Nodosilinea sp. FACHB-141: one gene and its partner. The protein of the gene in region 1 interacts with the protein of each later gene in a pairwise test. Links are inferred from orthologs where the notes say so. Each region holds a gene or a part of one and is shown in the gene's direction. Other genes may lie near its edges.

Region 1 (10,449 bases):
CCAGTAGTCGAGCCCGGCTCGCTTAAGGGCGCGATCGCTGAGGTCAAACCCCAGGGGGCCAACGAGGTGTAGAGGAGTGGTCGTGGCGGCGCAGGTGCGGGCGATATTCCCTGTATTGGGGGGGATCTGGGGCGTGACTAAAACAATGGTGGGCATAGATAGGAGAACCAAAATACCAAATGGAACAGCGAGTGAGGGATGAATTTAGGGCAGCGGTGGAAATGTCTAGGGGATATAGATTTTATTAATACTTCCCTCAGTAGTTTTACCCTGTGCGGAAACTGATTGGAAAAAGGGGATCGGGTTCTACTGAAGAAAGCTTTCCTTATTGCACCTATAAGTAAATTTTTACTTAGAAGGCCGCGATCGCGGCGCTAACCCTAAGAAACTTCCCCTAAGCGGCGCAGGGTTCGCACAGATCGCGAGCTAAGATCCCCTCGCTGTCCGCCACTTCAGCAATCGCATTTTGAATCACCTGCTGCACCGGCTGCCCGGCTTCGTGCTGCCGCAGCCACCGCTGGGCTTCGTTACCTTCCCGCAGAATTTTCTTCACCGGGCTGAGGAAGCAGCTAAGACCATTGGCTTTGGCGATTGGCCACACCTCATCATAAAGCTGTTGGATCCAATCTCGGGCAAGAATTGGGCGACCGTTCTGCCAGTGGCGCAGTTCGGCCTCAAGGCTTTGACTGGCAGCGGCCATTTCGTTGGCATCGGTGAGGGCTACTAGGTCATGGTTGCGGCTGGCCTGAGGTAGCTCACTCAGGATCAGCGGGTCTAACTCCGGATTTTGAATCAGCTGGATCAGACGAGCTTCGAGCAGGGCCGCCACCGCCAGCAGCGCCACCGGGTCGCTGATCAGGTCGCAAATGCGCAGTTCTAATCGGTTGAGGTTGTAAGGGCGGCGATCGCCGTTGGGCCGCACCGAGGACCACAGATGGCGCACGTTTTGCATAGTGTCTGCTGCCAGCTGGGCTTCCATCCACTGAATGTGGTGGGCGTGGCTGGTGAACAGGGGCACGTGGGCCGGGGTTTTGGGAAACACCTGCCAACGACTAGAGTGAGAGCCCGTAGCTTTCCCACCCAGAAACGGCGAGGAGGCGGTGAGAGCCAGGTACAGGGGGGCTTCGACCCGCACTAAACGACATGCTCGCATCAGAATTTCCGGATCCGAGATGCCAATGTTGATGTGGACACTGGCGGTAACTACGGTGGTGCCGTAGGTTTGCTCGATGTAGGCGTGATAGGGGTTGCTGGGGTCAGAGCGGTAGAAGCGATCGGTATCGCCGAGGGCTAGGGTGCTGCCAGGCACGAGGGTGTAGTTGCCCAATCCCCTGAGGTAATGGCGCAGCTCGTGGCGGGGGCGCACCAGCTCGCATAGCAGCTTCTCGTATTGGCACAGGGGCGGGGTGGTGTACTCGACATTGCGGCTGTCGGGCTCGCGCACGAAACCATTGAGATCCGCCACAATCCGATCGGAGAGGCCGACCACATCCCCGCTGGGGGTGCCGGTATATATCTCAATTTCAAACCCTTTGGACAGCAGCACGGCATTCCTCGCTGGAGACGGCACTCTATATATATTCAGTCAGTTGATCGCTGTTCTCATACTATCGGCAACCCGGTCCCCCGTTCAGGCGCCGGGGGAGGAGGGTTCTAGACCAAGAGGGTCGCTAGGAAAGGGCTGCTGTCGTCAGGGCGATCGCACGCTTAGCGGCATAAGCGCGGGCAATGGTGTCGCAGCGCTCGTTGCCGGGGTCGCCGGAGTGGCCGCGCACGTAGATCCACTGCAAGGGGCGATCGAGGGTCTGGTTCACCTCGGTGGTGACGCTGTCTAGGGCCTCCCACAGATCGCGGTTAAGCACAGGCTTTTTGGCTGAGTTCACCCAACCGCGCCGCTTCCAGCCAGCGATCCACTGGGTAATGCCCTTGAGCACGTACTCGCTGTCGGTGTGAATGGTGACGGTCTCGGTTTGGCCGCTGTTGCGCAGCAGGGTCAGCCCAGCGATCGCCGCCTGCATTTCCATGCGGTTGTTGGTGGTGGGAGATTCGCCGCCGCCGATCTCGTGAACACCGCCATCGACCAGATACAGCACCGTACCCCAGCCGCCGGGGCCAGGATTACCGGAGCAGGCACCGTCGGTGTAAATTCGCTGAATGATTGCCATTGTTTCGATCTCGTCCTTAAAAAATCGTTAATTCAGCCGTGGGGGCTTTGCGGTACTAGGGGGCATTCTAGAGCTAAGACCGGATGTCCTCCCCGGACAACCTCCATTCAGGTCATGGGCAGGGTGCACCTATTATCGTCACGGTTATCCCAACGGTGAAGTTAAACCCATGATGCTACGAGAACTAAAAGCTTTTGAGGCTTGCTGGCTAGATCTTAAGGATGTTTATCCCACCAACGGCCAGGACAACATGCTGATTGCCCACGCTATGGGTCAGCTAGTCGATTGCCTCGCCAAACCAGCCCAAGTGGAGCAAGATCTGCCGGGCCATTTACAGGGGCTGTTTCGACGGCTGGCGCTAGCTTACTTTCAGGGCTACTCTCCCGCCGAAGGGCAGTTTGAGGCCGCCGTAGTCGTTTTGCCCATTCCCCAGCCCTGTCCCCGCAGCGATCGCCAGCGACGGCAAGATATCTCAGCGGCGGTCGAACGCGTCAAAGCCCTGGCCCAACAGACCCAGTCCCGCATGTGTACATCTCGGGGGCAGGCCGCCCAGTGTGCCACCTCGGAGATGGAAACCCTAATTATTGAGTTTCCAGACTGACTAGACCAGCTTAGCCCCAGCCTGATAGAAGAGTCAGGTTAACCCTCCAGAGATAGGGGCGGGCGCGGTATCTTAGTGCTATGGCCTATGAACCGCTGCACCATAAGTATCGCCCCCAGACCTTTGGCGCTCTGGTGGGGCAAGATGCGATCGCGACTACCCTCACCAGCGCCCTCAACCAGCGGCGCATTGCCCCTGCCTACCTGTTCTGCGGTCCTCGCGGCACGGGCAAAACCTCCAGCGCCCGCATTTTGGCGAAATCGCTCAACTGCATTGCCCAAGATCATCCCACCCCTAATCCCTGCGGCATCTGCGAAACCTGTCGCTCGATCACCAACGGCTCGGCCCTCGACTTCATCGAAATCGACGCCGCCAGCAACACCGGGGTCGACAACATCCGTGAGCTGATCGAGCGCGCTCAGTTTGCCCCGGTGCAGTGCCGGTACAAGGTTTACGTCGTGGACGAGTGCCACATGCTCAGCACGGCGGCGTTCAATGCTTTGCTCAAAACCCTGGAAGAGCCGCCCAGCAATGTGGTGTTTATCCTTGCGACCACCGACCCCCAGCGGGTGCTGCCGACGATCATCTCTCGCTGCCAGCGGTTTGACTATCGGCGCATTCCCCTAGAGCCGATGATCGCTCACCTGCGGAAGATTGCCGATCAGGAAAACATCGTTATCAATGACGAAGCCCTGCGGCTGGTGGCTCAGGTTTCTCAGGGGGGACTGCGCGATGCTCAAAGTTTGCTCGACCAGCTCAGTTTGCTAGCGCCTCCTGTGGAAGCCGATGCGGTGTGGGACCTGGTCGGGGCCGTACCTGAGCGCGATCTGCTAGCCCTGGTGCAGGCCATCCTCAGCGACGATGGCACCGCCGTGCTCGACGGTGCCCGCAAGCTGATGGATCGGGGTCGGGAACCGCTGATTGTGCTGCAAAACCTGGCTGGGTTCTACCGCGATCTGCTGATTGCGAAGACGGCGGGTGATCGCCACGACCTAGTCGCCATCACGCCCCCCACCTGGGCCGACATGCAGACCCTAGTGCAACCGCTCGATCCAACGGTGCTGCTGTTGGGGCAACAGCACCTGCGCAGCGCCGAGGGACAGGTCAAAAACACCACCCAGCCTCGGCTGTGGCTAGAGGTGACGCTGCTGGGGCTGCTACCCTCGACGCTGGCCGGTCAGGCGGGTCGGTCGGTCGGAGCGATCGCACCTCTTTCAGCGCCCAGACCTACACCCCAGCCTGCACCACCGATTAGCCCCCTATCACCAGTACCTGCACCGCCGCCTGAGCCTTCAAACTTGGGTACACCGCCGGGGTCTGCCAATGGATCATTGCCAAAAGACGAAGCCATCCCCGTACCGGCTGCTGCCTCCGAGCCGCCCCCCGACAATAGCCAAAACACACCACCCACAGACGATGCCACCCCAGCTCCCAACTTAGGGCAGCTATGGCTTCAGGTGATAGCCGTACTAGAGCCCCTAGGCACCCGTGCCCTGATGCAGCAGCAGGGCAGCTTGCTATTCTTCGACGGTGTAGTGGCCCGAGTGGGCATTAGCTCTAGGCCACTGTTTAAGATGGCCCAGGGCCGAGTCGAGAATGTAGAAGCGGCCTTTCAGCAGGTGCTCAACCACAAAGTGCAGGTTTCCCTAGAGGTGTTGCCTGACCCAAAGCCTGAGGCCCCAGCCCCCAACATTTCCCAGGCGCCGGGGCAGAAAAATATCACCCCACCGGCTCCAGTTGTTCTCAGTCCCCCGCCCCCGCCCGTCGTCTCAACGCCCTCGGCAGAAGCGTCAGTAGAATTGGCCGCAACTCCTGAACCTGCTCTCGCGGCAGACACTAGTCCCGCTGCTCCTGCGCCATCATCACTGCCTGCCATTGCCAGTGACTTTGACCGAGCCGTGAAAAACTTTGCCCATTTCTTTAATGGGCAGGTGGTCGATTTGGACGAAGATCTGAGCCCTGGACTCGATACAACGCTGCTGAAGCCCTCTGAGGCGGCGGCTAAGCAGCCCTCCCATGCCGACAAAGACGTGCCGTTTTAGGGCGATCGAGTACTACGTCTAAAATCTCAACTCAGAGTTAAACAGGATCCGGTATCAGCCGGTCTCGTTTAGCCAAAGGTGCCGCCATTCCAGCCCCACATGGCACCGGGGGCATCAGCAAACTCGATATAGGTACGATTTTTGGGCACTCCCAGGGCAGTCTCTAGCTGGGTGCAAAACTCCTGGCTCATAGCATGGGTTTTGGCACCGCCCATGGTGCCCACGCTTTTGATCTCGACATAGCACACGGGGTCTGTGGTGCCACCAAAGGTCATGGGTATGTCAGCTTCAAAAGCTGTCATTACGTAAGATTCTGGCTTGCCCAGGTGGTTAGCCAGACTGGCGGAAAGCTCCTTGAGTAGCCCTTCAACCTCGGCTCGGTCGGGAGAGGAGACGGATGTCTGGACTTTGATTAGAGGCATGGGTGTGGTGTGGGGAGTGAGGGCGGTGGGCAGGGTGGGGGAGATGGGGAATGAGAAGAGTTCTTAATTTTGAATGTTGAGTTGTACCAGTAAGGCCCAAACTCAACACTCAAAACTGAGAACTTAAAACTCATCTATCCATTTAGCCGCCGTAGTTCCAGCCGGTGCTTTCGAGCAGGAGGGGGTCGCCTTCGCGGTGAATTGCGGCACCGACTACTTCGCCCACAAAGACCGTGTGGTCGCCATGCTCTACAGCGCCCACCACCCGACATTCCACGTAGCCCAAGGTGTCTTTGATGATGGGGCAGCCGGTTTCAGGACCGGGGTAAAACTCGACATCTTCAAACTTGTTGCCCACCCGGCGCAGGGGCTTAAAGAAGTTTTGGGCCAGCTCTTTCTGCCCAGCTTCTAGAAAGCTGAGGGCAAATACGCCGCTGGATTTCACCATGGCGTGGGAGGTGGAGTCGTTTTTGACGCAGTTTACCACCAGGGGGGGCTGGAAGGAGGCCTGCATCACCCAGCTCGCCGTGAAGCCGTTGAGATCATCTCCATCTTTAACGCCACAGATGTAGAGTCCATGGGGAATCTTGCGCAAAATGGTTTTCTTGGCTTGCTCGTCTAGCACAGGACACCTACAGAATGCAGCTTTAGGGGCAGTGTAATACAGCTTTTGCCCCCGACTCTACCCAATTGGTCATAAAAAAGGCGCACCGCAGTGCGCCTAGTGTGGTGTGTGATGCCCTAACCCTATTTGTTGGGTTGGGGAGTCATGCGCAAGTAGGGCTTAATTTCGGTTACGCCTTTGGGGAAGCGCTGCTTAGCTTCCTCGGTGGGAATGGTGGGAGATACCACTACGTCGTCGCCGTCTTTCCAGTCGACGGGAGTGGCCACGCTGTAGTTGTCGGTAAGCTGTAGCGAGTCAATCACCCGCAAAATTTCAGCAAAGTTGCGTCCGGTGCTCGGCGGATAGGTAATGGTCAGTCGCAGCTTTTTGCTGGGGTCAATGACAAACACGCTGCGCACGGTCACCTTTGCGTTGGCGTTGGGGTGGATCATGCCGTAAAGGTCGGAGACCTTTTTATCGTCGTCGGCAATGATGGGGTAGTTGACATTTACGCCCTGGGTTTCGTTAATGTCGCCAATCCAGCCTTGGTGGGAATCAGCGCTGTCTACGCTGAGGGCAATGACTTTGGCGTTGCGCTTGTCAAACTCGGGCTTGAGCCTAGCCACGCTGCCCAACTCAGTGGTGCAGACGGGGGTGTAGTCAGCGGGGTGCGAAAATAGCACTACCCAGCTATCACCAGCCCAGCTATAAAAGTCAATCTCACCCTCGCTGGTCTGCTGGGTGAAGTTAGGTACCTGATCGCCAAGTTGAAGCGCCATCTCAAATCTCCGTTTAATCTCGACAGGGTGCAAATAAAGTTGCTCAGCGTTCACGTTCGCTATTCTCCCACAAACCCCGGTATTCCGGTCGGGGTTTAGAGGATTATCTTAAGGATTGTAGCGTAGGCGCTTGTGCTACGTGCGATCGCCCGATTACCTCCTGAGCGCCCACAACAGAAACACCTAGGGACATGCCCCAGGTGCCTCAAAATCGTTGCTCGACCCCACAGTGGGGAAACTCTAGTGGAACCCTCATTACTTACGCCTAGAACTGGCGATCGAAAACCTTAGGCGCATAGGCACTGCACCCGTCGCAGGGACCCATAGGATTCATAGCGCATCGCAGGTAGGGCGATCGCGCATTTAGATCGCAAGTGATGTCGCCAATCATATAGCCCAGGCCATCGACATAGTGCATATCGGTGTTGCCATCGAGCAGCTTGAGCATGCTCTGGCCCAAGGCCGTCGGCATAGCTGAAGTGTTGCTGCCGCACTTTTCATCTCGGTCAGCCCGCACGCTTAAGTAAGCTGACACCAGGGCTGGGGTAAGACCGACAACGAAAATCAAAATGATGACGAGCATGAACCTATCGTCCGAAACTAGCAAGGTCATCCTAACGCGATGAATTGGCAGACCAGCCCAATGCCGGTAGGGATTGGTACGTACCGTTGCGTTACTTAGTCTTTCGCAACATAAACCAACAAAGGCCGCCCCTCTCTTCTACGCTAAATCAGAGGTGAAGTCGCTACCAGTCGTGGCTACATGTATATGTAGCGAGAGGTGACGCCTTTGCGCCCAGAAAGTTCCCGACTATAGATATTGTTTTAGTAAATTTATAGTTAGACTTTGGGTAGGAACGCTTTTTGACCCAGTTCTCTCTCAAAATCGCCTTGTTTTCCTATCACCTGAATAAGATCCTGAACTTTCCAGAACTTTCATGTATTGGCGGATCTTGATATATAGCCGATTATCAAAACATCCTGTAGACTCGCGTGTGCTCCAAAGCTAAGACCGGGTAGGGCCACAGGACATTGTGGAGGTTCGCTCCTCAGTGATAGCGCCTTTCCCGGCTTTTTACTTTTAAAACCCAAATATTGGAATCTCAGTTCCGCTAGACTGCCCTCTGGTGCTCACCTCCCCTTAGATAGCCTAGCCCTGAGGAGTTGAAGACGATAGCTCCTACCTACAAGCCTGTAGACGTGGCAGAAGTAGTAGCTATAGCGGGTAAGGTCTAGGTCAGAAGAACTCAAAAGGTAAGGATTAAAGCCAGATGGGTGTTCTTTTCGTTCTTTTGCTATAGCTGATGGACGCGGCGATCGCAGCGGTTTTGCCCAACCCCTTTGCCAAGCTGTTCGATCCCATAGCGCTCCACTTTTGGCTAATCCGCCATACTGACAGCTTCAGCCATGGCGTAGACTTGCAGCCATTCTTCCACCACATAGGGAGCCGCAACTAGTTGGGCAGTGCCTCCACCCCGCAGTGGCACCCGCAGCGTTAACGGAATCGGGCGCTGAAGGTCGGCCAACACGGCATCTATGCTGTATTGGGCAACGCTATCGGGCAGCGCTTGGGTTTGAGGGTCGAGCTGGTGCGGCACTTGCCATTGGGCACTAGTACCGGTTTCAATGGCTAGGTCACGGTTGTGATCCGTGATTCCCCGTCCCGGAAATCCCACCAAACGTAGGTAGGTACCTTGAAGAGTACCTTCGATGTAACGCTTGAACACCGTAGCCTGCCAAGCTAGGTCGTTCTGGTCACGCAAGCTCTGGCGCGAACGGTACGTCGTTTGCCCAGGCTGCTCGTGATAGGTGTGAATAGAGGCTAGGGCTGGCTCAGCCAACGCCAGCAGCAGCAAACAGCCTAGCAGGAGGGCCAGAACTGTCAGCCGCAGGGCACGCCAGAGGTGATGCATGGGGAGATGAGGGAGATAGGGAAGATGAGGAGATGAAGACGGTGGGAAAGTCAGCCACGGCTTCGGCTGCTATGCCTATTATCTCCTCCATATCCTCACCTTCCTCATATCCTCACCTTCTACAACTGGCTCATCTGGTTGAGCGTTTGTCGATAGCCTGCAGCTTCTCCCTGCTGTAAAAAGAGCTGGGCGGCTTGCTCAAAGTCGCGGCGAGCACCGGCATCATCCCCCAAGCGGGCGCGTACCACCCCTCGGTTGTAAAACAGCCTTGGGTCGGCGCTGTTGGAGGCGCTCACAATAGCCTGAGTGAGATCTTGATAGGCATCCTGGGGCTGGTTCACCTGGAGGTAAGCCGAGCCGCGAGCCGAGTAGGCCTCTAGGTAGCTGGGTTGCGCTGCAAGGGCCTGACTGTAATCGTCGATCGCACCAAAAACATCCCCCGTAGACAGGCGAGCGTCGCCCCGAGCCTTAAAAGCTTCCGCGTAGGCGGGGTCGAGGAACAGCGCTTCGGTATAGTCGGCGATCGCGGCGGTCGCATCCCCCGCTTGTAGTAGCGCATCGCCCTTTTGTTTGTAGGCCATGGCCGAGTCAGGATTGAGCTGTAGCACCTGCGCAAAGTCTTGCTGGGCTCCGCCCAAGTCGCCCTGGCTGGCTCGAACAGTGCCCCGACTCATGTAGGCTTCAGTCAGCTCGGGGTTGAGCTCAAGGGCACGATCCAAATCTTGTAAAGCCCGCCCAGGTCGGCCCTGGCGGAAATAGACGTGGCCACGGTTGAGGTAGGCCCGGGCCAGTTCAGGGTCGCGGTTGACGGCCTCGTTGAGGTCGCTCAAGGCCGCGTCAAACAATCCTAGGTGGTAATAGGACACACCGCGCCCCATATAGGCTCGCGGCAGATCGCCGTTCAGCTCAATGGCCTTGCTAAAGTCAGCAACGGCTGCGGTGTAGTTGTTTTCCTGCTCTAGGGCAAAGCCCCGCAGTACGTAGGCTGTCGGATTGTCGGGAGTCAGCTCAATAGCGGTGGAAAAATCTTCGATGGCGAGATCGTAACGACCCTGTTCGCTGTCGATGAGACCGCGGTAGAGATAAGCTTCTACAGAATCTGGGTTGAGCTCTAGAGCGGTGTTGAAATCGGCCTGAGCCTGGCTAGACTCTCCTTGGCGATAGTAAATGCTGCCTCGGGCAAAGAGGGCGTTAGCGTTGCTAGGGTCAAGGTCGAGGGCCTGGTTGAGGTCGATGAGGGCGCGATCGTAGTCGCCCTGCTCAGAGTAGATTAGGCCCCGGTAGAGGTAGGCGTTGGCCAGACTAGGATCCTTTTCGATCGCTAGGTCAAAGGATTCGAGGGCAGCGTCATAGTCACCGCTGTTGTAGCGTTCCACCCCCTGGTTGTAGGCACCAATAGCCGATAGACCGGGCTCAGCTGCCTCCGGTTCGGGCGCTTCAAGCTCAGCTGGGGTAGGCTCAAGGCCTTCGAGGTCCATCTCCTCGGGGCCAGCTGCCTCAGGTTCCATGACTTCAGGTTCAGCGGGAGCTTGGGCATAGCCCCTCCCAGGGGTGGCCCCAATCATTAGGCCCAGACCCAATAGCAAAATGGCGTAATGCAGTTTCATGGCTTCCCCTCAACCGACGGTTTTTGCAGATTCAGTAGGCTGGTGCTGCCCCTAAGCAGACTGTTTTGTCAGCATACCCACCCACGCCCCTGGCGCTAATGATAGGTCAGCTTATTTGGTTGAGAGACGGGTTTAAAGAGTTTTTTCTAGAATTGTAAGTACCCGCTGTCAGCTTTTTGCCTTCATAGCAGCGGCGGTGGCAAGGAGATAACATGGCGATCGCACGTTGGTCCATTGGTCTGCTGCTGGGGGTCTTGCTGTGGCTGGGGCTAGGGCACTATGCCAAGGCCCAAAGCGAAGCCCGCATAGATATGCG
Region 2 (11,618 bases), on another replicon or contig:
ACCATCAAAACTGGTGGTTTACTCGCCAGCGAGCCCTCGATCGCGCCCTGGCCAGTCGAGACGATACCTACCAAGCCATTCAGGACATGCTGGCAGGGTTAGAAGACCCCTACACCCGGCTGCTGCCTCCCGAGCAGTACCGCAGTTTGCAAACCAGCACCGCTGGCGCGCTGACCGGAGTAGGGCTGCAAATTTCTAAGGATGAGCAACCTGGCTGGCTGCGGGTGATTGCCCCCATCGAAGGATCCCCGGCAGAGCAGGCAGGCATTCAACCCCAGGATGTGGTGCTAGAAATCGATGGTGTGGCTACGACAGAATTAACCCTAGATGAGGCCGCTGCCCGGATGCGGGGCCAGCGCGGCACCACCGTTACCCTACAACTGCGTGGCCCCGATGAAACCACGGCTCGCCAGGTTTCTCTGACCCGCGACGTGATCACCCTCAACCCCGTGGTAGCAGCGCTCAAGACAACGCCTGCGGGGCAGCGAGTAGGCTACCTGCGGCTGAGTCAGTTCAACGGCAATGCGTCTGAGAAGGTGACCGCCGCAATTCGCACGCTGGCTGACCAGGGGGCAGAGGGCTACCTACTCGATTTGCGCAATAACCCCGGTGGGCTATTGCAGTCTGGCATTGAGATTGCGCGGCTGTGGCTGCCCCAGGGCACGATTGTCTACACGGTTAACCGTCAGGGCATTCTAGATAGCTTTGAGGCGTTTGGTCAGGCAATTACCGATGCGCCCCTGGTAGTGCTAGTCAACGAGGGCACCGCCAGCGCCAGCGAAATTTTGGCCGGGGCGTTGCAGGACAACGGCCGGGCTACCCTGGTGGGCAGCACCACCTTTGGCAAGGGGCTAATTCAGTCGCTGTTTGACCTGTCGGACGGGGCAGGGCTGGCGGTCACCGTGGCCAAATACGAAACCCCGGCCCACCACGACATCAATAAACTGGGAATTCGTCCCGATCGCATCGTCGCCAGCGTGCCCCTCAGCCGTGACACCGTGGCCACCGATGACGACCCCCAATACCAGGCGGCGCTAGAGATGCTGAGTCAAGCCACGGTCCTAGCCAATGCATCCTGAATCTTTGTCCCAGGCAGGGCCGCCCAAGGCCAGTCGCTCGTATCACGACCCGCTCCACGGCGCGATTACTCTCCACGCCAGCGACCCCGACGAGGCGCTGCTGACTCAGCTCATCGATACCCCAGCGTTTCAGCGACTGCGGCGGATTCGTCAGCTCGGCCCGGCCAGCCTCACCTTTCACGGGGCCGAAAGCTCGCGCTTTACCCATTCGTTGGGGGTGATGGCGATCGCCCGGCGCGCCTTTGACCAGATCCAGCGCCGCTACCCTGAGCTAGCCCCCTACCGGGCTACGGTGCTGGTGGCGGCCCTGCTCCACGACATTGGTCACGGCCCCTTTAGCCACACCGCCGAAGAGGTGTTTGGCCTTCAGCACGAGCACTGGACCCGCCGCATGATTCGCGAACTGCCGGAGATTCACGATGCCCTAGAGGCGCGGGCCGAGGGGCTGGCGGCAGCCGTGGACCAGGTCTACACCCACGAGCACCCCGTCGCGCTGGTGTGGCAGCTGGTGTCGAGTCAGCTGGACTGCGATCGCCTCGACTACCTGCTGCGCGATAGCTACTTCACTGGGGCTAGCTATGGCCAGCTCGATCTCGATCGCATTTTGATGGCCCTGCGGTTTGAGCCCCAGAGCGGTCGGCTGGTGGTGGCTCATAAGGGATTGTCTGCGATCGAGCACTACCTGGTGGTGCGCCACTTTATGTATGTGCAGGTGTACAACCACCCCAAAAATATTTCCGTTACCTGGCTGCTAGAGCGGGCCTTTGAGCGGGCCAGAGCCGATTTACTCGTTGGCAAGCTAGAGGCTGATCCTACGGTGACCGCTTGGCTGCTCACCCCCGATCGCCCACTCTCCCTAGATACCTATCTGGCCGGTGACGATATTGTGTTCACCTACCACCTCCAGCGATGGCGGCACAGCCCTGACCCGTTGCTAGCTGACCTGTGCCGCCGCTACCTCGATCGCGATCTACTCAAGACCTTGGAAATCACCCGGCTCTCAGCGGACCAGCAGAATGACTTTCTCCACGCAGTTCGCACCCATTTAGAGCAGCAGGGTTACAGCGGCGAAAACTACAGCGGTCTGCGCCGCACTTGGAGCCGAGGTTATACCACCTATAACGAAGGCATTTGCCTGCACAGCGACAACGCCTTTACCGACATCAAAGATATCTCGCCTCTGGTGCAGGCCCTTAGCCAGTCCTATGAGCGCACCTGGCTGCTCTACCCGCGCGAGATTCATCCCTGGCTGCGCCAAACTTGGGCCACCTACAACTCTGGAGTAGTTTCAGAAGCAGAATAAGCTATAGCAACAGAGCGAAAATAGAAGAGCGAAAAAATGTTTGGCATGGTCAAATCCTGACGTTTTGGGATACGCCAATCAGACTTTTTTCTTTAAAGTTTGTTTTCCTAAAGGTCGTTGCAATCAACTCTCGCCAAATTTTGCGATGGCAAAGGCGGTACTAGTTCAACCAGCGCTAACAGCGTTAAACTCAAAGGCCACAAAAAATACTGTAGAAATAGCACTGAGTTGAAGTAAAGAAACACCATCATTACCACAGCGGAGGAAGCCAAGATAGTGATTCTTTCTTTCCAGAAGCTCAGATAAACCAGCCCCATCAGCAATAGCATCAGCAGCTTAGCCTTTAGACCTACCAACCAAGGCATGTTTTGAGAGAAAATCACGTCAAGGGAAGGCGCACCTTCAACATGCAAGCTGCCGGCACGAGTAGCCGAAAAGAGAATGGACTTAAAAAAACCTTCCGTATTCCAGAATAAAAACGGTAGCGAGGTTAAAACTGGAACACTTAGGATGATCAGAAAGCTCCAACCTACTGTTTGAATTCGTCTATCTTTAGTGCCGTTGACCCAGAGGTGGACCAAATAAAGTGGCAGCAGGAAGATCGCAATCTGTTTGATCCCTAGGGAAATGCTAAAGGCCAGCAATGACAGCCTGGGTTTCTCTGTCAAGAGCACTAAAGAAAGCATCAAAAAAAAGACGGCTGCGAATTCAAGATGGTGAACCCTTGTAACATAGACGCTCCATCGACCCAACAGGAGAATAGCGGAGGCGGTAAAACCGAGCAGCCACAGGCCTCGCGCACAGAAATATCTCAATGCCAAGGCGACTATGCCCATGTGAAACGAAAACGAAAGCGGTCGCCATAAATAGAGCCAGTCTAAAAATTCTGAAAACCCAATTTTTTGAACCAGGGCAGAGAGGAGATAGGCCAAAGGAAAGTAGGTGGCGTACTTATCGTTGTCCCTCATGTCGCTAGCCAAAACTCTGGTGTAGGGGTTTTCTCCAGCAATAATTCTTTTGCCTTCTAGCCAGATGTAGTAAATGTCTTCACCCATCAAATCGTTGGCGGGTGTAAACCAAAAGCTAATATGCATTAGCAGGCCCGTGACCATTAGTGGCAGGAGCGCTAGCCAATAGCGTTTATCCCATCTGTGTCGCTGTAGCATAGCTAATTGCTCATCTCAAACCTACTGGTATAGCGACCCTACAAGCTGACGACTTTAGTTTTTCCAAAATGGCTCATTGCTGGTATTTGCAATTCGCAGAGATTAATCGTTTTTGGCTGCGGCTGGCGGGTTGAGCGTTGGAAACTGGCGATAGCAGGCTGCAACAATCATATAGACGGCGTAGGCCAAAAAGCCAAATGCGATCGCGCCCAGCCAGTATTCGCCCAAAAATTCTTCATCTAGCTCGTCAAACACATTGCCCAGCCCACCGGCAGATTTATCGTCAACCAGATAGGCGGCTTTGATCAGGTATGCCCCAATTAAAACGAAGCCAACTCCGCGAGCCGTAATGCCAACTTTGCCGATGACTATTACCCATCGCCTAATAGGGCGAGAGAGGTCGCGATGAAAATCGTTGATGTAGCCACCGGAGGCGGCCCCGTAAATATAGAGGCAACCCACTGCCATAACGCCAAAACCAGCGCCCAAAAGCATCCAGGGGCCTACCTCTCGCTCAAATAGAACGGAGGCCAGACCTTCTATCGTGTCGTCAAAATCGACAACCAAGTTAAGGGACAGTTTAGCCGCGCTCCGAGCAAGGCCTAGGTAGGTTAGACCACTGACAACATAGCCGCAGCGCTGGAGCACCTGGCGAATGTTCAACGCTTCTGTCTGACCCGGGTCAATACTGGCCTGTATTGAGCGCCACAGAACATAACCAAGCAGGCCAAACGCTAGCAGTCCAAGTATCCCACTACCCAAGGGCCAACGCTCCAGGTCGGCGAGCACCGCCTCACTACCCGCCACGATAGGCTGGTCGTGAATAATATCGTTGAGGGCGAATAGACCGATCAGGCCATAGAACGCGCCTTTGGTGCCATGGCCCAAACGCATATACCATCGCACCCAGGGCCGTTTGAAAAGTTTTAAGAGCTGCCGCTGTGCTAAACGAACTAAGCCCTGTAAAAGCGCCAGTATCAGCTTGACATTACCCATTGAAGCGCTGTGCCAGCCAAGCCAGATCAATCTGTAAGCCGATCAAGTTAGTCCCTCGACTCAAATAGTTTTCAGGCTTAAGTCTATCTGCCTGGCCATGGAGTTGAGCGTTTATCGCCAGCTTTATTCGTTCAAGTGGCAAAAGCAGCGATCGCGAGCCGGTTTCTGAAGTGAGCTTGAACTGGGTACGGTTGCTTACGGTTTAGACCTGATTTAGCCGGCTTTCCTCAGGCATCCCTAGCGACGCCAGACGCCACTAGAGCGATCAAGCTGCTGCCGCCTGACCTGGGACCTTGGCCGCGAGGGCAAGATCTAGGGCACGCCATATATGGCGGTTTAAATTTCTATATTTCTTGAGATTCGCTAGATGTAGTTCTATAATCCGCTAACCTTAGGAGCAGCTTGGGGGCCTTCGGGTTGAGGAAAACCTGACTCCTAACCCGCTGATGCAGTAAGATGTACTATTATACCGCGGCGCTATGTCCTTTGTTGGTCTCCACATCCACAGTGCCTACAGCCTACTTGACGGGGCCAGCCAGCTGCCCCAGCTAGTAGCGCGGGCTAAGGAATTGGATATGCCGGCGATCGCTCTCACCGACCACGGGGTGATGTATGGCGCGATCGAGCTGATTAAGGTCTGTAAAGGGGTGGGCATCAAGCCGATCATCGGCAACGAGATGTACCTAATCAACGGCGACATTTCGCAGCAGCAGCGCCGCCCCCGCTACCACCAGGTGGTGTTAGCCAAAAATACCCAAGGCTACAAAAACCTGGTCAAGCTCACCACTATCTCTCACCTACAGGGAGTACAGGGCAAGGGCATTTTTTCGCGCCCCTGCATTAACAAAGACCTGCTAGAGCAGTATCACGAAGGGTTGATCGTCACTAGCGCCTGCCTTGGTGGCGAAGTACCCCAGGCGATTTTGCAGAAGCGGCCCGATGTGGCCCGCAAGGTGGCCCAGTGGTACAAAGACCTGTTCGGCGAAGACTACTACCTCGAAATTCAAGACCACGGCTCTCCTGAGGACCGGGTGGTGAATGTGGAGCTGCTGAAGATCGCCCGCGAGATGGACATAAAAGTCATCTGCACCAACGACTCCCACTACATCTCCTGCAACGATGTGGAGGCCCACGACGCGCTGCTTTGCATTCAGACCGGCAAGCTGCTGACCGAGGATAAGCGCCTGCGCTACAGCGGCACAGAATACCTAAAGTCTGCCGATGAGATGCGGCAGCTGTTCCGCGATCACATTGAGCCGGAGGTGATTGAGGAATCGATCGCCAACACCCTTGAAGTTGCTGACAAGATCGAAGAGTACACCGGCATCCTCGGTCAGTCGCGCATTCCTGACTTCCCCATTCCCGCTGAGTTTAATGAGGATGCTGGGGCCTACATGGGTCATGTGGCGCGGGAGGGGCTGGTCAAACGGATGAAAGTGGCCAGCTACGAGGAGATTGAGCAGGAATACCGCGATCGCCTCGAATACGAAATCGAGATGATGATCCAGATGGGCTTCCCCACCTACTTTCTAGTGGTGTGGGACTACATCCGCTTTGCCCGCGACAACAACATCCCCGTCGGGCCAGGACGCGGCTCGGCAGCGGGGTCGCTAGTGGCCTACGCCATGGAAATCACCAACATCGACCCGATCCACCACGGGCTGCTGTTCGAGCGTTTTTTGAACCCCGAGCGCAAGTCGATGCCGGATATTGACACCGACTTCTGCATCGATCGCCGCGACGAGGTGATCAAGTACGTCACCCGCCGCTACGGCGAGGAGCGGGTAGCGCAGATTATCACCTTCAACCGTATGACCTCCAAGGCGGTGCTCAAGGATGTAGCGCGGGTGATCGACATCCCCTACGCCGAGTCAGATCGGATGGCGAAGCTAATCCCTGTAGCACGGGGCAAGCCCACCAAACTCAAGGTGATGATCTCCGACGATACTCCCGCGCCGGAGTTCAAAGAAAAGTACGACAACGACCCCCAAACCCGCCGATGGATCGACATGGCCCTGCGCATTGAGGGCACCAACAAAACCTTTGGCATGCACGCCGCTGGGGTGGTGATCTCCAAAGACCCCCTCGACGAAATTGTGCCCCTACAGCGCAACAACGACGGTCAGGTGATCACCCAGTACTACATGGAGGATGTAGAAGCCCTGGGCCTGCTAAAAATGGACTTTTTGGGTCTGCGCAACCTGACCATGATCCAAAAAACCCTGGAGCTGATCGAGGCGACCCACGGCACCAAGATCGACCCCGACGACCTGCCCATAGACGACCCGGCCACCTACAAGCTGCTGGAGCGTGGCGATCTGGGCGGCGTCTTTCAACTTGAGTCGTCGGGCATGCGCCAGATCGTGAAAGATCTCAAGCCATCCGGTTTAGAAGATATTTCCTCAGTGCTGGCTCTCTATCGACCGGGGCCGCTGGATGCGGGGCTGATTCCCAAATTCATCAATCGCAAGCACGGGCGCGAAAAAATTGACTTTGCCGACGAAATTCTGAAGCCGATTCTCAGTGAGACCTACGGCATCATGGTCTACCAGGAGCAGATCATGAAAATTGCCCAGGATATGGGCGGCTACTCCCTTGGTCAGGCCGACCTGCTGCGGCGGGCCATGGGTAAAAAGAAAATGTCGGAGATGCTCAAGCACCAGGAGAACTTTGTCAACGGCGCGATGCAGAAAGGCGTCGGCAAAAAAGTGGCGACAGAACTCTGGGACCAGATGGTGAAGTTCGCCGAATACTGCTTCAACAAGTCGCACTCCACCGCCTACGGGTTTGTTACCTTTCAGACCGCTTACCTGAAGGCTAACTATCCTGTGGAGTATATGGCGGCGCTGCTGACCTCCAATAGCGGCGACCAGGACAAGGTGCAAATGCACATCGGCAACTGCATTGCCATGGGCATTGAGGTGCTGCCGCCGGATATCAACCGATCGCTAGTCGACTTCACCCCCGAGGGCAAAAGCATTTTGTTTGGCCTCTCAGCGGTGCGCAACGTGGGTCTAGGCGCGATCGAGTGCGTTCTAAAGAATCGCGAGGCGGAGGGGCCGTTTAATTCGCTGGCGGAACTGTGCGATCGCGTCGATCTCCATTCCGTCAACCGCCGAGCGCTAGAATCGCTGATTCTGGCGGGGGCGCTGGATAAGCTTGACCCCAACCGCAATCAGCTCATGCAGGATCTGGAGCTGGTGCTCGACTGGGCCCAGAGCCGGGCGAAGGATCGCGAAATTGGCCAGGGCAACTTGTTTGACATGATGCTGGGCGGTGGCGATACCCAGAGCGCCACCCCTTCGGCGGGCTACGAAACTGCGCCTAAAGCAGCGCTAGTAGCCGACTTTGAAGCCCAGGAAAAACTGCGGCAGGAAAAAGAGCTGCTGGGCTTCTACATCTCTGACCATCCGCTCAAGTCGGTGCAGCGATCGGCGCGGGTGCTGGCCCCAATTAACCTGGCAGAGCTACATGAGCAGCCGGATAACGTAACTTTGAGTGCGATCGTGATTCTCGCCAGCGTCAAGCCGGTGGTGACGAAGAAGGGGGATCGGATGGCGATCGTCCAGCTCGAAGATTTAACGGGGCAGTCAGAAGCCGTCGTCTTTCCCAAATCCTTTGAGCGCATTGGCCAGCACATTGTCGCCGACAAGCGGCTGATGATTTGGGGCAAGGTCGATCGCCGCGACGATCGCGTGCAGTTCATCATTGACGATGCCGAATCAATTGAAGATGTTCGCATGGTGATGGTGGAGCTAGACCCGCGCCTGGCGGGCGACATCGAGCAGCAGCACCGCCTGCGCAACGTGATTCGCAACAACCAGGGCGACGACCCCAAGTATGCGCGGGTGCCGGTGATTGCGGTGATTGGGGCTAACCAGCAGCGCCAGTTTGTGCGGCTGGGGGCGCAGTTTCGCGTGAAGGATCCGGAGGCAGCAGTGAATGCGCTAGTGAATGCTAACTTTCAGGCGAGGGCAACGCCGCTGATTAGCGCGTGAATTCCTTGTCGAGAGATCCGGTTCCTTTTGCATGTAGCCGATGAGTTGGCATTGCACAAAAGGGACCAGGTTTCGGGCGAGGTCGCTAAGCGCTGGTTAATTCAGTCCAGTAGCGATCGAATAGGTCAGACGTAGCTGTATCAAGCGGAGCAATGCCCTCGCAGTTAGCCAGGACCGACTCTGGCGGAAACAGGGTTTCGCTGTCTTGCAGTTCGGCGGGCAGCAGCTCAAACGCCGACTTGCTGGGGGTGGCAAAGCCCAGCTTCTGTACAGCAAAGGCAGCGTTCTCAGGCTCGAGCATGAAGTTGAGCCAAGCGTAGGCGGCCTCTGGGTTCGGCGCGGTTTTGGGAATCGCGATCGCATCGGTCCACAGGGAGCTGCCAGAGGTGGGGATGACGTAGCGCAGGTTGGGGTGCTCGGCGGGGAGGGCGTTGCCCAAGTGCGAGTAGGTCATGCAGAGGTCGAGGTCACCTGCGATCAGGGAGTCTTCCCAGCCAAAACTTGAGAATTGGGCGATCGCCGGTTTCAGCTCCTGCAACCGCTTGAACGCAGCCTCGATCTGTCCAGGGTCAGTCGTGTTGTAGGAATAACCCAGCGAGGCCAGGGTCGCCCCTAGGGTCTCACGGACGTCGTCGAGTAGGGTGAGCCGGCCTGTCAAGGCGTCTTGCCGCTCCCATAGATAAGCCCAGTCCGCAGGGGGCGGACTGAGTTTGGTAGTGTCGTAGATCAGCCCAGTGGTACCCCAGCTGAGCGGGATGCTGTGGGCATTGTTGGGGTCGTAGGTGGGGTTTTGCCAAGGGCCGCGCAGGTCTTCTAAGCCAGTCAGTTTGCTGTGGTCGAGGGTCGCCAACAGCCCTAGCTCAATCATCTGCTGCACCATGTAGTCGGAGGGATACAGAATGCTGAACTGCTGCCCGCCGCCCGCCTGGATTTTCGCCAGCATAGTCTCGTTAGAGTCGTAGGTCTGCACCTCGATGGGGATGCCGGTGGCCTGGGTGAAGCGATCGTAGACCTCACCATCGACGTAGTCAGACCAGGTGTAAATATAGAGCGGTTTGTTAGTGCCGTCGGTGGGAGCGCCGTCCGGATCGGAGGTATTGGTGCCCGACTGTCGGCAGTTCGCCAGGGCTAAGCTGGACACTGTAGCCGTTGAAAATTGCAGAAATCGCCGCCGGGAGAAATGATACGGGCGCGATCGCCCCACTGAGCGGGTCTTTGACCAACGAACGGTCATACTTCCTCAAGGATTCTCAAATATGGGCATTAGTCTACACCCACGAGAATCTAGCGGCACAGTCCACCAGTCATTAACGGCTGGTAGGTTGACTCCGCAGAAGGCCAGCGACCTTTCTTGCCAGCCGCAGCTCACTTTCGCCTCATCAGGGTTGGAACTGGCTCGACTTCAAATTTATACGGCCAACGCAACGCCAAACAGAACCGCACAAAACAGACTCACGATCGCCATCAGTCCGGCGGGCATGAATTTGTTGGTTTTGCGGAAGCGCAGGCCAAAGACGACAAGGAGCGCGATCGCAAGGCAGATGGCCAGAGTTATACCGGCGTTGTAGCTGTTGCTCAGGGTGATCCACCAGGCGATGAGCAAGGCTGCGCCGCTAATTAGCCCAGAAATAAGAGAGGGTTTACTGCGAGCTTTCACATAGCCCATTACGCCCCCGGCTATGACCAGCACGGCGTAGAGCAAGAGCACCCAGGGCGCGATCGCAACGATCAGAAAGAGCATATCCGCACTCCAGCAACGTCTTGCTTCAAGCGTACTGTGTTAATCGACCTCCTCGCGATCGTGCCAGGGGGCAAACACAGGCAACAGCATCAATCCTGGCAGGGCGGCGAGCAGCGTAATTCCAAAGAATAGGGGCCAGCCCTGTTGAGTAGCCCCTCCTAAAGTGGGTGTCGCAGCCAGGTTGGGGTTGCTCTGCACAAACTGCTGTAAGCGCTGGGCAAGTTCACCGCTGGCGGGGCCAGCGATCAAATCGCGCCCCACCGCCATCAGGCTAGAGAGCAGGGCAAACTGGGTGGCAGAAAAGCGGGCATTACACAGACTCATTAGAAAACCGACAAAGCCCGCCGTTCCCAGCCCAGCGCAAAAGTTTTCGACGTTGATAGCTAGCACCATGACCAGGTAATTTTTGCCGACGATCGCCAGAATCAGATAGCCCAAATTGCTCAGGGCCTGAAGCCCGCCAAAAATCCACAGGGAGCGGTTGATGCCCAGCTGGCTGAGGGCCGCTCCGCCCGCCAGAGTGCCGACGATGGTGGCCACTAGCCCCAGCCCCTGACGAATCGTGCCAATGTCGGTATCTGAAAAGCCCAACCCCTGGTCGCCCAAAAAGGGAATGGCCATTTTCGCCGTCAGATTATCGCCCAGCTTGTAGAGCAGAATGAACAGCAGCACGGCGATCGTGCGCTGTACCCCCAAGCGGCTAAAAAACTCGCCAAAGGGTTGCACCACCGCTTGCCTTAATGAGTCGGGCGGGTGCACGGCGCGCACCGGCTCCGGTGCCCACAGCGAGACCAGCACCCCCAGCCCCATCAGCCCGGCCATCACCCCGTAGACCCAGGGCCAGGTAATGCGATCGGCCAGAATGAAGGCCATCGCCCCGGTCAGCAAAATGGCGATCCGGTAGCCCAAGACGTAGGTGGCGGCCCCGGCCCCCATTTCGCGCTCCTCTAGCACATCGGTGCGGTAGGCATCAATGGCGATGTCTTGGGTGGCGCTGAGAAAGGTAATCCCTAGGGCGATCAGGGCGACGAGCTGCAGCACCGAGGCTGGCGTGGGCGAAGGACCAACGGCGATCGCGGCCATTTGCACGGCGAGAATTGCGATCGTCATTACCAGCCCTAGCTGCCCGATCACCATCCAGCCCCGCCGTCGGCCCAAGCGAGGGGGTACGAAGCGATCGAGAAAGGGCGACCACAAAAATTTGAGCGAGTAGGGCAGGCTAATCAAGCTGAACCAGCCGATGGTTCGCAGATCGAGCTGAGCCTTGGTCATCCAGCCCCGGAAGGCGTCATCCATCAGGGCGTAAGGCAGCCCCGAGGCAATGCCTAGCAGCAG

Evidence for each region.
Region 2: the proteins of H6F59_RS05820 (region 1) and H6F59_RS17625 interact in binary tests that used the Escherichia coli proteins (3 or more experiments, as listed by UniProt). The link is inferred for Nodosilinea sp. FACHB-141 from one-to-one orthologs.

Annotation. Positions count from the first base shown.
Region 1 is NZ_JACJPP010000007.1:524,034-534,482, forward strand. What follows is about bases 2,443-5,327. They hold H6F59_RS05820 (DNA polymerase III subunit gamma/tau), read left to right. Parts: upstream 2,443-2,846; coding sequence 2,847-4,808; downstream 4,809-5,327. Other genes in these bases: H6F59_RS05815 (hypothetical protein), read left to right, coding at 2,443-2,766; H6F59_RS05825 (phenylpyruvate tautomerase MIF-related protein), read right to left, coding at 4,877-5,230. Outside these bases: H6F59_RS05800 (tRNA (cytidine(34)-2'-O)-methyltransferase), read right to left, coding at 1-156; gshA (glutamate--cysteine ligase), read right to left, coding at 395-1,546; rnhA (ribonuclease HI), read right to left, coding at 1,671-2,165; more of H6F59_RS05815, read left to right, coding at 2,335-2,442; H6F59_RS05830 (flavin reductase family protein), read right to left, coding at 5,373-5,855; H6F59_RS05835 (peroxiredoxin), read right to left, coding at 5,978-6,613; H6F59_RS05840 (DUF6464 family protein), read right to left, coding at 6,879-7,196; H6F59_RS05845 (DUF3122 domain-containing protein), read right to left, coding at 7,993-8,526; H6F59_RS05850 (tetratricopeptide repeat protein), read right to left, coding at 8,646-10,133; H6F59_RS05855 (hypothetical protein), read left to right, coding at 10,346-10,449. UniProt on the Escherichia coli protein: Part of the beta sliding clamp loading complex, which hydrolyzes ATP to load the beta clamp onto primed DNA to form the DNA replication pre-initiation complex.
Region 2 is NZ_JACJPP010000015.1:315,307-326,924, reverse strand. What follows is about bases 4,689-8,742. They hold H6F59_RS17625 (DNA polymerase III subunit alpha), read left to right. Parts: upstream 4,689-5,023; coding sequence 5,024-8,542; downstream 8,543-8,742. Other genes in these bases: H6F59_RS17620 (PotD/PotF family extracellular solute-binding protein), read right to left, coding at 8,628-8,742. In the rest of the region: carboxyl-terminal processing protease CtpA, read left to right, coding at 1-1,079; H6F59_RS17640 (HD domain-containing protein), read left to right, coding at 1,069-2,382; H6F59_RS17635 (hypothetical protein), read right to left, coding at 2,490-3,494; H6F59_RS17630 (DUF1206 domain-containing protein), read right to left, coding at 3,651-4,454; more of H6F59_RS17620, read right to left, coding at 8,743-9,776; H6F59_RS17615 (TMEM14 family protein), read right to left, coding at 9,951-10,283; H6F59_RS17610 (AmpG family muropeptide MFS transporter), read right to left, coding at 10,323-11,618. UniProt on the Escherichia coli protein: DNA polymerase III is a complex, multichain enzyme responsible for most of the replicative synthesis in bacteria. This DNA polymerase also exhibits 3' to 5' exonuclease activity. The alpha chain is the DNA polymerase catalytic subunit.